One region of the Devosia yakushimensis genome, then DNA from elsewhere that is predicted to be linked to it. Evidence: predicted binding sites of a transcription regulator. Region 1 holds the regulator's gene; the other holds the start of a gene.
What was found. Region 1 encodes PhoB, which activates phosphate uptake and scavenging genes when phosphate is short. Its sites were predicted from a motif close to TGTCATNNANCTGTCAT; they were not measured.
Positions count from the first base shown of each region.

Region 1 (5,753 bases):
GGCGTCGCGATTTATCTCCGCTCGAAGCTCGAAAAGCGCGCATAGTGAGAAGGAACAGCTCCAAATGGACATGCTCGCCGGCAAGGTTAAAATGACCCACCAGACTGTGAACTCCACCATGAATCCCACAGACGCACTCGAACGCCCGATCCGCCTGCACGCCAAGGACGTCACCGTCCATTACGGCGCCAAGCAGGCCCTGCACGGCATCTCGATCGACATTCCCGACCGTGCTGTCACCTCCTTCATCGGCCCCTCGGGCTGCGGCAAGTCGACCTTCCTGCGCTGCATCAACCGCATGAACGACACCATCGAAGGTGCCAAGGTCGGCGGCCTGATCGAGCTGGATGGCGAGAACATCTACGATCCCAGCCTCGACGTCGTGGAACTGCGCGCCCGCATCGGCATGGTGTTTCAGAAGCCCAACCCCTTCCCCAAGTCGATCTATGACAACGTCGCCTATGGCCCCAAGATTCACGGCCTGGCCCGCTCCAAGACCGACCTTGACGAGATCGTGGTATCTTCCCTGCGCAAGGCGGGCCTGTTCGAGGAAGTCAAGGACCGCCTCAACGAACCCGGCACCGGCCTGTCCGGTGGCCAGCAGCAGCGCCTCTGCATTGCCCGCGCCATCGCCGTCAGCCCCGAAGTGATCCTGATGGACGAGCCCTGCTCGGCCCTCGACCCCATCGCCACCGCCATCATCGAGGAACTGATCGATGAGCTGCGCGAGAACTACACCATCGTCATCGTGACGCACTCCATGCAGCAGGCCGCCCGCGTCAGCCAGCGCACGGCCTTCTTCCACCTGGGCAATCTGATCGAGGAAGGCGTCACCGAAGACATCTTCACCAATCCGGTCAACAAGCAGACCCAGGACTACATCATGGGCCGCATCGGCTGATCGAACCCCGGACCAAGAGAGACAACGACATGCCCACTTCCGGCCCCGAACATATCGTCTCGTCCTACAATGACGAGCTCGTCGCCCTGGCCCAGTCGATCGCCGAAATGGGCGGTCAGGTCGAGGTCGCCATCGAGAACGGCACCAAGGCGCTGCTGCGCCTGGACCGTGAGCTGGCCGATCTCACCATCATCGCCGATCAGCGCATCGACGACATGCAGCGCCGGATCGACGACATGGCCGTCTCCATGATCGCCCGCCGCCAGCCCATGGCGTCCGACCTGCGCTCGATCATCACCGCCATCCATGTCGCTTCCGATCTCGAACGTGTCGGCGACATGGCCAAGCAGCTGGCCCGCCGCTCGCTCAAGCTCGAAGGCCTCAACCTGCAGCCGACCTTCTATAACGGCGTCAAGAACATGACCAATCTGGTCCTCCGCCAGATCAAGGATGCTCTCGACTCCTATTCGAGCCGCGACTCCGCCGGCGCCATCGAAGTGTGCAATCGCGACGACGAGGTGGACGCCATGTACACCTCCCTGTTCCGCGAATTGCTCACCTACATGATGGAAGATCCGCGCAACATCACGCCCTGCACTCACCTGTTGTTCTGTGCCAAGAACCTCGAGCGCATCGGCGACCACGCCACCAATATCGCAGAACGCGCCTATTACCTGCAGACTGGCAAGCAGCTCACATCCGAAGTGGTGGAGCTGCATCGTACCCAGCTCAAGGCCTAGCCCATGCCGGCAACTATTCTCGTCGTCGAGGACGAAGGCGATATCGCCATCCTCCTGCGCTACAATCTCGAAGCCGAAGGTTTCCGCGTCGTCACCGCGGAAACCGGGGATGAGGCCCAGAGCCAGATCCACGAAAAGCTGCCCGACCTCATCCTGCTCGATTGGATGCTGCCGGAGATTTCGGGTATCGAACTCTGCCGGCGCCTGCGTGCTCGCGAGGAAACCGCCCGCGTGCCGATCATCATGCTCACCGCCCGTGGCGAAGAGGAAGAGCGCGTTCGCGGTCTTTCGACCGGCGCCGACGACTATATCGTCAAGCCCTTCTCCGTGCCTGAGCTGATCGCCCGCATTCATGCCCTGCTGCGCCGCGCCAATCCCAATCTGGTAACGGCCGCCCTCAAGGTCGGCGATCTCGAGCTCGACCGCACCACCCACCGCGTCCGCCGCGCCAATCGCGACGTCCATCTCGGCCCCACCGAATACCGCCTGCTCGAATATCTCATGCGCCATCCCGGCCGAGTCTATTCGCGCGAGCAATTGCTCGATGGCGTCTGGGGCAACGATGTCTATGTCGATGAGCGCACCGTCGACGTGCATATCGGCCGTCTCCGCCGCGCCATCAATCGCGGCCGCGAATCCGACCCTATCCGCACCGTCCGCGGCGCCGGCTACGCCTTCGACGAACGCTTCGCCCAAGTCGCCTGACCCCCAAAAGCATCCTCACTACGAAATCCCCGCGAAAGCGGGGATTTTCGTTTGTGCGCATAGAAACGGCAGGCCACAGCGCACCCCCACCGGCCAGTCCCTCCCCCTATCAGGGGGAGGCTAGGAGGGGGTACTCCAATGGCCACGTAGGAACAGAAATCCCAGCAACTCGATGTCACCCTCCCCTTGATGGGGAGGGCCAGGGAGGGGTGAGGGAAGCCACAAAGGCTCGATGGTAACCACTACCCCACAAAAGGGCCCATGCTACCATCCCCCCACCGCCCTCCCTCGAGTCGCCTGTAATGTCCTCCACATCCCGGCTCAACCCGCTGCACCTGCTGATCGCCTTCGGCACCGGCGGCCTGCTCACGTTGATGGTCTTTTTCAACGGCGAACTGGGCCGCTACGGCAATGCCCTCTTCTCCTCCTGGGCAGCGCATGGCACCGGTACCGTCGCCGCTCTCGTCTTCCTCGCCCTGCTCTACCGCCACCGTCCGGCTGCCGCTTCCGAACCAAAACCTCGCGCGCCACTCTGGGCCTATCTCGGGGGCATATCGGGCGCCGCCACGGTCATGCTGACTTCCACCACGGTAAACTCCCCGCTTGCCTTGGCCGGAACGCTGGCTCTGGGTCTGGCCGGCCAGGTCGTTTTCAGCCTCGCTGCCGACCGCTGGGGCCTGTTCGGCCTGCCCAAACGCCGCCTCGAATGGCGCGATCTCGCTGCCGTGCTCCTGATCCTGGCCGGCAGTGCCCTGATCATCCTTGTCGGCATGGGAGGACGCCCGTGATCGTCCCCATCCTCTATGCCGTGCTGGCCGGGCTTCTGGTCGGCCTCAGCCGCCAGCTCAATGGGCGCCTAGCCCTTTCAAGCTCCCCATTGATCGCCTCGTTCTGGAACCACCTTGTGGGCTTCGTCGCGCTTACCGCGCTGGGCCTCGCCATTGGCGGCCTGATCCCGGCCGGAGCGGCCGACGCCCCCTGGCACGCCTATATCGGCGGCCCCATCGGCGTCATCTTCGTCGCCTCCGGCAGCTGGCTCATTCCCCGTATCGGCGCAGTCAACACCGCTCTTCTGGTCATCGGCGGCCAGATGGTTTCCGGCGTCCTGCTCGACCTCGCCCGCGGTGCCCCCTCGACCCTTTGGGCCAGCGCGCTAGGAGTAGTGCTCATCCTGGGCGGCATGGCGCTGACACAGCGGCGGCGGTAGCCCCAATCTATCCCTCTTATCCCCGCCACCAAAACCTCCCGCATACTGCCTCCATCTTCCGGGATACGGGCGGCGCTGCAGCGACGAGCGTCCGGAGGCCAGCCGGGGGAGTGGGGGTCGCGCTCTGCTCCGGGTCGAGCGGACAAGGCAATCGGGCGGGCGCTACGGCAAACGCTGGGGTCTGCGATCGCGCCGTCCGATAAAGTCCCGGCACCCCGAGGCGGCATGCGTCTCATACTAATCACTTTCGAGGCAAATGCCGCCTCGGGGTCCGTCCGTCTATTCGATAACCGCACCAGGCGGCGCTTCCGCACGCAAAAAAAGGACCCCGCAAAAGCGGAGCCCCAAGGATGCAACAAAATGCGTACCAATCAACCAGCGGCGGTATAAGCCGTCTTCACCACGGTGAAGAACTCAGCCGCATACTTGCCCTGCTCGCGCGCGCCGTAGCTCGAGCCCTTGCGGCCGCCGAACGGTACGTGGAAATCCACACCTGCCGTCGGCACATTGACCATCACCATGCCGGCTTCAGCATTGCGCTTGAAATGCGTCGCATATTTCAGCGAGGTGGTGACGATACCGGCGCTGAGACCGAATTCGGTGTCATTGGCCGTCGCCAGCGCTTCTTCATAGTCCTTCACCCGGATGACCGAAGCCACCGGCCCAAAGATTTCCTCGCGCGAAATCCGCATGGAATTGGTCGCCTCGGTGAACAGCGTCGGCTGGAGGAAATAGCCCTCGGTCGCAGCCTTCACCAGCTCGCCGCCGGCCACCAGCTTGGCGCCTTCGGCCTTGCCGATGGCGATATAGTCGGTGTCCTGCTTGAGCTGGCTGGGGTCGACCACCGGGCCGATTTCCGTATCCTTGGCCAGTGCATCGCCAACCCGCAGGTTGCGGGTGCGCTCGGCCAACGCCTCGACGAACTTGTCGTGGATCCCCTCGGTCACGATCACGCGCGAAGAGGCCGTGCAGCGCTGCCCGGTCGAGAAGAAGGCCGACTGTGCCACGCTTTCGACCGCCACCTTGAGATCGGCATCATCCAGCACCACGGTCGGGTTCTTGCCACCCATTTCGAGCTGGAACTTGCGATTATGCTCGATCGAGGCAGCCGCAACGCGCTTGCCGGTGCCCACCGAACCGGTGAAGGAAATGGCGTTGACATCCTTGCTGTCGAGAATGGTCTGGCCTACGACCGAACCCTTGCCCATCACCAGGTTGAGCACGCCCTTGGGCAGCCCGTTGCGCACCAGGATATCGACAATGGCCCAGGTCGAACCGGGCACCAGATCGGCTGGCTTGATCACCACGGTATTGCCATAGGCCAGCGCCGGGGCAATCTTCCAGGTCGGAATGGCAATCGGGAAATTCCACGGCGTGATGATGCCGATCACCCCGATCGGCTCGCGCGTGATCTCGACACCCACGCCCGGACGCACGCTGGGCAGCACTTCGCCAGCCAGGCGCAGCACTTCACCGGCGAAGAAATCGAAAATCTGCGCCGCGCGCGTCACTTCGCCAATGCCTTCGGGCAGGGTCTTACCCTCTTCGCGGCTCAGCAGTTCGCCCAGCTCGGCCTTGCGCGCGATGATTTCCTGGCTGGTTTTGCTGAGGATCGCATGGCGCTCCAGAATCCCCGAACGCGACCAGGCCGGAAATGCGGCCTTGGCCGCGGCAATGGCCTGCTTGGTTTCCTCGGCGGTCGCGCGGGCATAAAGCCCCACCACTTCGGCCGTATTGGACGGGTTGATGTTCTCCACACCATCCGAGCCGATCCATTCCCCGTCGATGAGGTTCTTGTGCAATTGGGTCATATCATATGCCTTTCGGGGGGAGAGATCAGAGAAGATTTGCCTTGGCCAGATCGCGCAGCAAATGGCTGGCGCCATAGGTCCAGGGGGGACATTTGGTGGAGAGGTTCACCTTGTTAGATAGGGTGCCCAGCGACGATGTCGAGATCGAGACAGTGTCGCCAATTTTGTGGGTAAAACCCTTGCCGGCGCCGCCACGATCCTGCACCGGCGCGAACATGGTGCCCAGATAGAGCACCAGCCCGTCCGGATATTGATGATGCCCACCAATGGTGGCGGCCACGAGGGATTCGGGCGTGCGCGAAATCTGGCTCATCGAGGAATGCCCATCGAGTACGAAGCCATCTTCGCCTTCCACACGCAGCGCAATTTCAGCCTGCTTGATGGTTTCG
Region 1 covers NZ_BSNG01000001.1:713,301-719,053, reverse strand. The annotation lists gene pstA (phosphate ABC transporter permease PstA) at 1-45, shown strand, start outside; gene pstB (phosphate ABC transporter ATP-binding protein PstB) at 119-901, shown strand; gene phoU (phosphate signaling complex protein PhoU) at 931-1,641, shown strand; gene phoB (phosphate regulon transcriptional regulator PhoB) at 1,645-2,346, shown strand; gene QQL79_RS03410 (DMT family transporter) at 2,649-3,134, shown strand; gene QQL79_RS03405 (DMT family transporter) at 3,131-3,553, shown strand; gene QQL79_RS03400 (aldehyde dehydrogenase family protein) at 3,925-5,364, opposite strand; gene QQL79_RS03395 (fumarylacetoacetate hydrolase family protein) at 5,390-5,753, opposite strand, start outside.

Region 2 (5,753 bases), 560 kb from region 1:
ACCGGAACCTGGTAGGTGGCACCACCAACACGGCGCGAACGGACTTCAACCGCAGGGCGGATGTTGTCGAGCGCGGTGTGGAACACGGTGACCGGATCCTGCTTGCTCTTGGACTCGACGATGTCGAAGGCACCATAGACGATGCTTTCGGCAGCCGACTTCTTGCCGTCCTTCATGAGCGAGTTCATGAACTTGGTCAGGACGAGATCGCCATACTTGGCGTCCGGAATAACTTCGCGTTTTTCTGCGCGGTGACGACGGGACATATCTCGATCTCCTTACTTCGGACGCTTCGCGCCGTACTTCGAACGGCGTTGCTTGCGGTCCTTGACGCTCTGCGTGTCGAGAACGCCGCGGAGCACGTGATAACGAACGCCGGGAAGGTCACGAACGCGGCCACCACGGATCAGGACCACGGAGTGCTCCTGCAGGTTGTGGCCTTCACCCGGGATATACGAAATCACTTCGCGCTGATTGGTCAGGCGAACCTTGGCGACCTTGCGCAGAGCCGAGTTCGGCTTCTTCGGGGTCGTCGTATACACACGAGAGCAAACGCCGCGCTTTTGCGGATTTGCTTCCATGGCCGGAACCTTGTTCCGCTTTGGCTTGCTGGCGCGTGGTTTGCGGATCAGCTGATTAATGGTGGGCATTGCGCTCTTTCCATCGTCCAAAATAGTTTTCGGTCTAGACAAGCAAACCAAAACGGCGCTCATCCGATCCCTATCAGGGAATACGGCGGCGCCTTAATTGCAGCGGACCACCACCGGAAACCGGTCGCAGTCATGCGCACAAGGATTTACTTCGTCTAACTACCCGACAGTGTGTTTGAGTGTCCTGGATTCCCGCGCTAGATGGCAGGGACCCGGTGTGACATTCACGACCGACCGCTAAGGTAGGCGCTGTTTAGAACCGATGACTCGCCCCGTCAAGGATTCTTTCATGAAAAATCCGTGGTGGAGCCATGCACAGACTTGCAATGCTTTCTCATCCGTGACTAGGCGGGTGGAAATCCATGCCCGGCCCCTGCCCCATGCCGATTTTGCCGAACGGTCATTTTCGGGTCATGGCGAAACGTGTAGCATCGCCCCGCTGATCGATATCGGTCCCCATTGAACCGCCGGCCATATAGAGAGCCGGACAAGGGAGAATATAATAATGAAATTCGTTCCAATGCTCGCCGGCGCGACTCTCGCCCTGGCTCTTTCGGTATCCGCGCAAGCGCAGACGCTGACCGGCGCCAATACCGAGGACATCCTCGCGGTCGCCAAGAATTATGGCTCGGCATCGATGACCAAACAGTCCAACGGCGACCCCCAGATCACCGGCAAGATTGGCGGCGTCAGCTATCAGGTCTATTTCCGCAATTGCACCAACAACAAGAATTGCGAGGACCTGAATTTCTATCTCGGCTTCCTCGATATCAAGCCGACGCTCGAAGAGATCAACGACTGGAACTTCAACAAGCGTTTCAGCCGCGCCTATCTCGACCAGGACAAGGATGCCTGCGTGGAAATGGACCTCGACATGGTCCAGGGCATCAGCGCCGAATATCTCGATTCCCAGTTCGCGCTCTGGAAGATGGTGGTCGAGCAGTTCGCCGATCATGTCGGCTACGAGAGCTGACCGCATCGCGACATGAGCGACAACGAAAAGGGGCCGTTCGGCCCCTTTTGCATTCTGGCGTCAGGCTGCGTGCCTAGTTCAGCGTGAAGACCACGAACTGGGTAAACTGGCCGTTGGGATTGAAATTATTGTCCGAGGCAATGACCAGCGTGCGCTTGCCATCGATCTCGGGGCCGAAGGTCACGGATTCGATATTGTCGATATCGAGGTCGAAGTCCCCTTCCCCGATCTTGAACACACGCTGCTTGGCGGCCGGCTCAACGGTCTCGCCCTTGATCGAGGGTCTGCCATTGACATTGGTCGCCCCGGACAGGTCGACGAGATAGAAATTGATCTCATTGCCCAGGCCTGCGGCGAAGGAGCGTTCGACGGCGAGCAGGTGGCTGTCGTCGAACACCATGAATTCGGAGAGGCCATTGTCATTATAGGGCGGCTCGGCCGTGGCCTTGGCGTGGATTAGGCCGGTCTCGTAGATCTGCTCGGCGGTTGGCTGACCGCTGGCAATGTCGAACGAGATGATGCGCGAGGGGCTGCCCGCTTCGAGCGTCGCCTTGGCGCCATCCTGGGCCAGGGCATTTTCCGTGCCGGCCAGCACCAATGTGCCATCGGCGGAAATAGCCAGGCTTTCAAAGGCCAGGTTACCATAGATGCCCGACGAGCCATCGGCGGTCGGCTTATAGTAATCCGGCACGGCCAAGGCACGCAGGAAGCTGCCGTCCAGGCGCGATTCATAGACGCCCGGATTGCCGGCCACGTCATTCTCGGTGGTCCAGAAAATCGTGCGGGTGGCAGCGTTATAGCGGATCGACTCGGGGTCGATGCCCTTGGCCGGGAAGATATTGCCGGCGGCATCGCGCAGCAGGTGGCTGGCGACGATATCGACGCCATGCACGCCCTCGGCATCGGCCTTGAGGCGCAGGGTATAGAAGCGTGCGGGCGCATTCTGCGAGCGGTCGTCGGAGATGGCGTAATAGATGTCGGCTGCCGGATCATAGTCGAGGCCGGAAATACCGCCGAATTCCTCGCCGGCGATAGAAAGGCCGGTCGGCAGGGTGATCGAGCCGAGCAGCTCGACCTTGAACGGCGCGTCCTGGCCCAGGGCGGGCGCGGCAATCAGAGTGGCCAGGCCGATCAGGCACGGCGCTAGGATATTCTTCATGGCAAAGGCTCCTGTGAAATGGCTTGGCCGGGAAGGACTGCCCTACCCGGCCGCGCGTGGTGCGATTACTCGGCCTTGAGGAAGTCGGCGACGTCGAGCAGGATGTACTCGTTGTCGTCGGCACGGCCGGCTTCGCGGCCTGTCGAGCCGGGATAGTTGTTGTCATTGGCGACGACGATGGTGGTCGGATCGACCAGGTCGACATCTTCAATGGTCACGAAGGGGAAGGTGAAGACGCCGTCCTTGGTGCCGCGCGGCGCAATGCCATCGGGGTCCTTGATGGCCATCAGGTCGATATAGGCCAGCTTTTCCAACACGCCATTCGCATCGGCCTTTTCCAGATCGACGAGGTAGACGCGCTTGAAGGCGGCGGCTTTTTCGCGGCCATCGTCGCCTTCATTATTGTCGCGCTCGATGATCAGCCCGCGGGTGCCATCGATGATGTTGAAATCGCCGATCGCATGGGTGGCGTCTTCGAGCGGATAGTAGCGGATCTTGTCGTTCCAGCTCGCGCCGGCGACATCGAATTCCAGCATGCGCAGGACCGGCTTGCCGTCGATGAGTTCGAGGGCCTTGGCCTCTTCGTCGTAGAACGGCTTTTCCAGCAGCGGATAAAGTGTCTTGCCATCCATCGACTGCGCCATGCCCTCGTAACCGCCCGAACGGCCGGTATTGACGCCGGTTACCACGGCGCCAGCAGCCGGGGTCGAGACGAACTGGTTGTCCGGCGACTTGTAGTCCACACCGCCCGGATTGGTGGCGACGACCTGCAGCACCACGCCATCGGCATCAACTTCGATCAGCCAGGGGCCGAACTCGTCGCCAATCCAGTAATGGTCGCCCACCGGCTGGATGGATTCGGGATCGAAATCGGCGCCGGTGAGGTAGCGGCTGTCGCTATGCTCGGTGACGATCGGGAACGGCACGACGCGGTTGGGATCCTTGAGGAACACGGTGCGTTCGATGCCGACTTTGCCGGTTTCCCAATCCATCTTCATGATGTTGAACATCAGCATGGCGTCGGAGGAATTGGCCTTGTTGCCGAAGCCGTTGTCGGTCAACAGCAGGAAGCGGTCATCGCCCAGCGAACGGATGCCGGACATGCCCTGCACGGGCTGGCCGGGGAATGGCATGGCAATGCCTGATGCCGGATTGGCCCAGCCATAGGGCGTCTCGACGCGGGTGCCGGAGGTAAAGCGCCCCGACATGGAGAGGCCATAGGGCGCATCAGCCGGAGCGGGCACGAAAGTCTGCGCCGGAAGCTGGGCATGCGCCTTGAGCGTGGCGTCGAATTGGGTCTGGGCGAAGGCGGAAGTCGAAAGCATCGCGACGGCAAGCGCGGCAAGCAGCGTCATCTTGGTCATGGATCGTCTCCGGAAAGGGAAGCGATCCGCGTGCTAGCGCGGCTACGTGTCGGCTCCGCTACGGGCAAATGGCAGTTCGTTGACAATGCACAGAATGGCGGGCCAAGGGCATAGCGCCAAAAGAAAAGGGAGCCTTGCGGCCCCCTTCCCTCAAATTCGGTTCTGTTGTGCCGATTACTCGGCTGGCGTCGGAGCCGGGATCGCCTGGGTATTGGCCTGGCGGCGGCGTTCGTCGAGGATCAGGTCGTCGCGCTTGGACGCGATCAGCTTGGCCGAGGAGATGCCGGCACCGGTACCGGCCGGGATCAGGCGGCCGACAATGACGTTCTCCTTGAGACCTTCGAGCAGATCGGCCTTGCCGGAAACTGCCGCCTCGGTGAGGACGCGGGTGGTTTCCTGGAACGAGGCGGCCGACACGAACGAACGGGTCTGCAGCGACGCCTTGGTGATGCCGAGCAGCACCGGATTGGCGGTAGCCGGCTTCTTGCCTTCGCTGACCAGAGCGTCGTTGAGCTCGTCGAAGTCCAGCTTGTCGAGCTGCTCGTCCTTGAGCAGGCCGGACTCGCCTGGATCCACGATCTCGACCTTCTGCAGCATCTGGCGAACGATCACCTCGATGTGCTTGTCGTTAATCAACACGCCCTGCAGACGGTAGACTTCCTGGATTTCATTGACGAGGTAACGAGCAAGCTCTTCCACGCCCTTGATGGCCAGAATGTCATGCGGCGCCGGGTTGCCGTCGAGGATGTACTCGCCCTTTTCGATCGGGTCGCCTTCCTGAAGGTGGAAGGGCTTGCCCTTCGGGATCAGGTATTCAACCGGATCAGCACCGTCCTCGGTCGGCTCGATGATGACGCGACGCTTGTTCTTATAGTCGCGGCCGAAGCGGATCGTACCATCGATCTCGGCGATGATGGCGTGATCCTTGGGACGGCGGGCTTCGAACAATTCAGCCACGCGCGGCAGACCGCCCGTGATGTCCTTGGTCTTGGCCGATTCCAACGGAATACGGGCCAGCACGTCACCGGGGGCAACCTTCTCGCCGGGCTCGACCGCGATAACGGCGTCAACCGAGAGCAGGTAACGGGCGTCGCCGCCGCGTTCCACCTTGGCCACGGCACCGCCGCGGGCAATCGCGAGGGCCGGCTTGAGGCCGTCACCGCGCTGATTGGTACGCCAGTCGATGACAACGCGCTTGGTGAAGCCCGTCGCCTCGTCGGTGTTTTCCGCAACCGACGCACCGTCAACGAGATCCTCGAACACGACCTCACCCTCAACTTCAGCGAGGATCGGACGGGTGTAGGGGTCCCATTCGGCCAAACGCTGGCCACGGCGAACCATATCGCCTTCCTTGATCAGGAGCTTGGAACCATAGGTCACCTTGTGGGTGGCGCGTTCCTTGCCGTCGGCATCGAGGATGGCGAGCGACACGTTACGGGCCATGACGACAAGCTTGCCGCCCTCGACCTTGGCAACGTTGGGGTTACGGATGGCGATCTTGCCTTCCGCACCGGCTTCCAGGAACGAGCTGTCGACCACCTGAGCCGTACCACCGATGTGGAACGTGCGCATGGTGAGCTGGGTGCCCGGTTCACCGATCGACTGAG
Region 2 covers NZ_BSNG01000001.1:1,271,304-1,277,056, reverse strand. The annotation lists gene rpsG (30S ribosomal protein S7) at 1-266, opposite strand, end outside; gene rpsL (30S ribosomal protein S12) at 279-650, opposite strand; gene QQL79_RS06265 (YbjN domain-containing protein) at 1,156-1,623, shown strand; gene QQL79_RS06260 (esterase-like activity of phytase family protein) at 1,697-2,782, opposite strand; gene QQL79_RS06255 (esterase-like activity of phytase family protein) at 2,848-4,146, opposite strand; gene rpoC (DNA-directed RNA polymerase subunit beta') at 4,321-5,753, opposite strand, start outside.
Region 2: the regulator PhoB is predicted to act here: its motif matches at 4,215-4,231, upstream of QQL79_RS06255 (esterase-like activity of phytase family protein).